DNA from 2 places in the Azohydromonas sp. genome. Region 2 is predicted to be linked to the other one. Evidence: predicted binding sites of a transcription regulator. Region 2 holds the regulator's gene; the other holds the start of a gene.
The links. The regulator FNR, encoded in region 2, switches genes on or off when oxygen is low (the NO sensors DNR and NnrR bind a similar motif). The targets are predictions, from matches to a motif close to TTGATNNNNATCAA.
Positions count from the first base shown of each region.

Region 1: a site for FNR is predicted at 1,224-1,237, ahead of PKC53_RS06880 (protocatechuate 4,5-dioxygenase subunit alpha). Genes of this name have one in related genera too.

Region 1 covers NZ_DAOKZA010000013.1:17,169-19,555, forward strand. Annotated here, with positions in the region: gene PKC53_RS06875 (TRAP transporter large permease) at 1-1,192, shown strand, start outside; gene PKC53_RS06880 (protocatechuate 4,5-dioxygenase subunit alpha) at 1,310-1,666, shown strand; gene PKC53_RS06885 (class III extradiol dioxygenase family protein) at 1,686-2,387, shown strand, end outside.
Region 2 covers NZ_DAOKZA010000077.1:4,256-6,642, reverse strand. Annotated here, with positions in the region: gene hemN (oxygen-independent coproporphyrinogen III oxidase) at 1-967, opposite strand, end outside; gene fnr (fumarate/nitrate reduction transcriptional regulator Fnr) at 1,144-1,878, shown strand; gene PKC53_RS17825 (hypothetical protein) at 1,900-2,175, opposite strand; gene PKC53_RS17820 (nitrogen fixation protein FixH) at 2,258-2,387, opposite strand, start outside.

The DNA.
Region 1 (2,387 bases), on a different contig from region 2:
CGCGGCGCCGCTGCTCAACCAGATGAAGACGCTGGCGTACAGCCAGTTCTCCAGCCACTCGCTGTCGATCGTGCCGCTGTTCCTGCTGATGGGGCAGTTCGCCGCGGTGGGCGGCATGTCACAGGCGCTGTTCAAGGCGGCCGAGGCGTTCATCGGCCACCACCGCGGCGGCGTGGGCATGGCCGCGATCGGCGCGTGCGCCGGCTTCGGCTCGATCTGCGGCTCGTCGATGGCCACCGCGGCGACGATGGCGCAGGTCTCGCTGCCCGAACTGCGCAAGGCCGGCTACGCGGGCGGCCTGTCGACCGGCCTGCTCGCCGCCGGCGGCACGCTGGGCATCCTGATCCCGCCGTCGATCGTGCTCGTCATCTACGCGATCCTCGCCGAGCAGAACATCGCCAAGCTGTTCGCCGCGGCGTTCGTGCCGGGCATCCTGGCGGCGCTCAGCTACATGCTCGTGATCAACCTGGTGGTCAGGCTGAAACCCGGGTCGGCCGGGCTGGTGGCGCCGATACCGTGGGCGCAGCGCTGGGCGGCGCTGGTCGCGATCTGGCCGGTGCTGCTGATCTTCGTCGCGGTGATCGGCGGCATCTACACCGGCGTGTTCACGCCCACCGAAGGCGCCGCGGTCGGCGCCGTGGGCACCGGCGTGCTGGCGTGGCGGCGCGGCGGGCTGTCGCGCGCCAACCTGCGCCAGTCGTTCGAGTCCACCGCCGCCGGCACCGCGATGGTGTTCATGATCGTGCTCGGCGCGGCGGCGTACAACACCTTCCTCGCGCTGTCGCAGATGCCGCAGGAACTGGCGTCGTGGGTCGGCGCGCAGGGCTTCGGCCCGTACCAGGTGCTGTGGGCGATCCTGATCTTCTACCTGATCGCCGGCTGCTTCATGGACTCGCTGTCGATGATCCTGCTGACGATCCCGATCTTCTTCCCGATGATCTCGGGGCTCGACTTCGGGCTCACGCCGGAGGAGACGGCGATCTGGTTCGGCATCCTCGTGCTGATCGTCGTCGAGGTCGGGCTGATCACGCCACCGGTGGGCATGAACCTGTTCGTGATCCAGTCGATGGCACCCGGCATCCCGATGAAGGACACGTACCGCGGCGTGATGCCGTTCGTGCTCAGCGACCTGATCCGCGTCGTCGTGCTGGTGGCGTTCCCGTCGATCACGCTGTTCGTGCTGCGGCTGTAGCCGCTGGCGACCGGCTCGAGCGCCGCCGCCCTTGATGCACGACAAGCCGCGCGCCACCGCCGGGCGGCACACTACAGGTGTGTACGCTTCGCCGCCGACGCCGGCGGCTCGATGGCCATGAACCCACGTCAGGTCAAGGACGACATCCCCGGCACGACGCTGTTCGACGGGCGCATGGCACGCAAGGGCTATGCGCTGAACAAGATGTGCTTCTCGTTCAACGACGCGGCGCATCGCGCCGCGTTCGTCGCCGACGAGGACGCGTACTGCGCCAGGTTCGCACTGAACGCCGAGCAGCGCGAGGCGATCCGCCAGCGCAACGTGCTCGCGCTGCTGGCCGCCGGCGGCAATGCCTACTACCTGGCCAAGTTCGCCGGCATCTTCGGCCTGGACATGCAGGACATCGGCGCGCAGCAGACCGGCATGAGCAAGGAAGCGTTCAAGGCCCGGCTGGTCGCCGCCGGCCGCGACTGAGACCCGGGGAGCCCGCGCCATGGCCGTCATCGTCGGCAGCGTCATGACCTCGCACGTGCCCGCGATCGGCGGCGCGATCGCCAAGGGCCTGCAGGACGAGCCGTACTGGAAGCCGTTCTTCGACGGCTTCGCCCCGGTGCGCCGCTGGCTGGCCGCGGTGCGCCCCGACGTCGCGGTGGTGTTCTACAACGACCACGGGCTCAACTTCTTTCTCGACAAGATGCCGACCTTCGCGATCGGCGCCGCACCCGAGTACCGCAACGCCGACGAGGGCTGGGGCCTCCCGCCGCTGCCACCGTTCGCCGGTGACGAGGACCTGTCCTGGCACCTCGTCGAGTCGCTGGTGGCCGACGACTTCGACATGGTCACCTGCCAGGAGATGCTCGTCGACCACGCGTTCACGCTGCCGATGGCGCTGCTGTGGCCCGACCAGCGCTGGCCGGTGCGTGTGGTGCCGGTGTGCATCAACACCGTGCTGTTCCCGCTGCCGTCGGCCGCGCGCTGCCACCGCCTCGGGCAGGCGGTGGGCCGCGCAGTGCAGGCCTGGGACGCCGACGCGCGCGTGCTGGTGCTGGGCACCGGCGGGCTGTCGCACCAGCTCGAAGGCACGCGCGCCGGCCACCTCAACAAGGCGTTCGACCTGCAGTTCATCGACAGCCTGACGCGCGACCCGCTGTGGGCCACGCGCTTTTCGATCAACGACCTCGTCAAGCAGGTCGGC
Region 2 (2,387 bases):
GGTGCAGCCGACCCTGGCGCTTGGCCACCGCCAGCGAGTCGCCGGGCAGCGCGAAGTGGTCCATGCCGATGTACGCGTAGCCCATGCCGAGGAAGCCGCGGATCGCGTTGCCGAGCATCGTCACGCGGTCGGCCGGCGGCGGCAGCTGCGCCGGGTCGATGCGGCGCTGCGGCTTGAACCGCTGCGGCAGGTGCGCGTACGCGTACAGCGCGATGCGGTCCGGGCGCAGCTCGCCGACCTGGGCGATGGTGCGCGCCAGCGAGGCCGGCGTCTGCCGCGGCAGACCGTAGATCAGGTCGACGTTGGTCGACTCGAAGCCCAGCGCACGCGCGCTTGCCATCAGGTCGCGCACCATCTCGAACGACTGCACGCGGTGCACCGCCTTCTGCACGTCGGGGTCGAAGTCCTGCACGCCGAAGCTGATGCGGTTGAAGCCGGCGCGCGCGAGCTGCGCCAGGCGCTCGGCGGTGACGGTGCGCGGATCGACCTCGATCGACACCTCGGCGCCCGGCGCGATGCGGAAGGCGCGCCGCAGCGAGCCCATCAGCTGGTCGATCTCGGCGTCGCTGAGGAAGGTCGGCGAGCCGCCGCCGAAGTGCAGCTGCGACACCGACTGGCCCGTGCCCAGCGCCTGCACGTGCAGCCCGATCTCGACGTCGAGCGCGTCCAGGTACTGCTCGGCGCGCTCGTGGTGACGCGTGATGACCTTGTTGCAGGCGCAGTAGTAACACACCGACTCGCAGAACGGGATGTGCACGTACACCGACAGCGGCGGCGTACCGCCGACGGTGGCGCCCTGCGCGCGCTGCGCCAGCGCCTGCGCATACTCGGCCGGCCCGAAGGCCTCGACGAAGCGGTCGGCGGTGGGGTACGAGGTGTAGCGCGGCCCCGGCTTGTCGAGCCGGGCCAGCAGCGCCTCGGACAGCACCGGCTCGACCGGCGCGTCCTGTTCGACCAGATCTTGCATGCCGCCGACTGTGCCAAAGCGGTGGACCGAGGGGTTGACATGCATCAAGTGGGGGTGCGCGCCGACAACCAAGAATCCCGGCTGGTTTGAGGCATATCATGCGGTCCATCGAGCCCACCGGTCCCCTGTCGACACCGACCCGTTCGCCTCGGCTTCACGCACCGCCGCCTCGCCCCATGACCACCCAGCCCCCGATCCGCCCCGATTCGTTCAAGGTCGCCTGCTCCAGTTGCAGCCTGCGCGAGCTGTGCCTGCCGGTCGGACTGAACAGTCACGACCTCGAGCACCTCGACACGCTGGTGGCCACGCGGCGCAGCGTCGCCCGCGGCGACCAGCTGTTCCGCAGCGGCGACGCGTTCCAGTCGCTGTACGCGGTGCGCACCGGTTTCTTCAAGACCTGCGTCACCGCCGAGGACGGACGCGACCAGGTCACCGGGTTCCAGATGGCCGGCGAGCTGCTCGGGCTCGACGGCATCGGCACCGACCGCCACACGGTCGACGCGGTCGCGCTCGAGGACTCGCAGGTGTGCGTGATCCCGTTCGAGGAGCTGGAGCGGCTGTCGCGCGAGTTCAACAACCTGCAGCACCAGTTCCACCGCATCATGAGCCGCGAGATCGTGCGCGACCACGGCGTGATGCTGCTGCTGGGCAGCATGCGCGCCGAGGAACGCCTGGCCGCGTTCCTGCTGAACCTGACGCAGCGGCTGCAGGCCCGAGGCTTCTCGGGCACGTCGCTGATCCTGCGCATGACGCGCGAGGAGATCGGCAGCTACCTGGGGCTGAAGCTCGAGACCGTGAGCCGCACCTTCTCGAAGTTCCAGGACGACGGCCTGCTCGAGGTCAAGCAGCGGCAGATCACGATCATCGACCAGGCCGGGCTACAGCAGCTGGTCAACGGCGCCACCTGCTGAGCGCGTGCCCGCCGGGCGCGATCAGGGGCCGTCGGGCGACATCCGCCCCTCGTTGATGTCGCGCGCCGAGCAGGCGAGCAGTTGGCTGATGAAGCCGGCTGCGGCGATGACCGCCCAGAACACCAGGAACGCCACGCTGTAGACCGCCAGCGGCGGCCAGTCGAGCGAAGCGCCGCCGAAGCCGTGCAGGCTGCCGGGGTCGACGACGGCGAACACCAGCATCTCGAGCACGCCGGCCATCAGGAACGCCGGCCACAGCACGGTCTGCAGGCGCCGGCCGATGCTCGCGGTGCTCACGCGACGGCCCTCCTGTCGCTGCGCGGCCACGTCGTCCCCGATGCAGCACGGGCGCCGCCTTCGGGCGGCCGGGTGGCGGCGCTCATCGCGACGGCGGCGTGGCCGCGTGGTTGCGCGCCTGCACCGCCGGCGACGTCGCGGTCGGCGCCATCGATGCACGCCGCGCCGACGTGTCGAGCACCGGGTCGGCGCCGCGCACCGCGATCACCGCG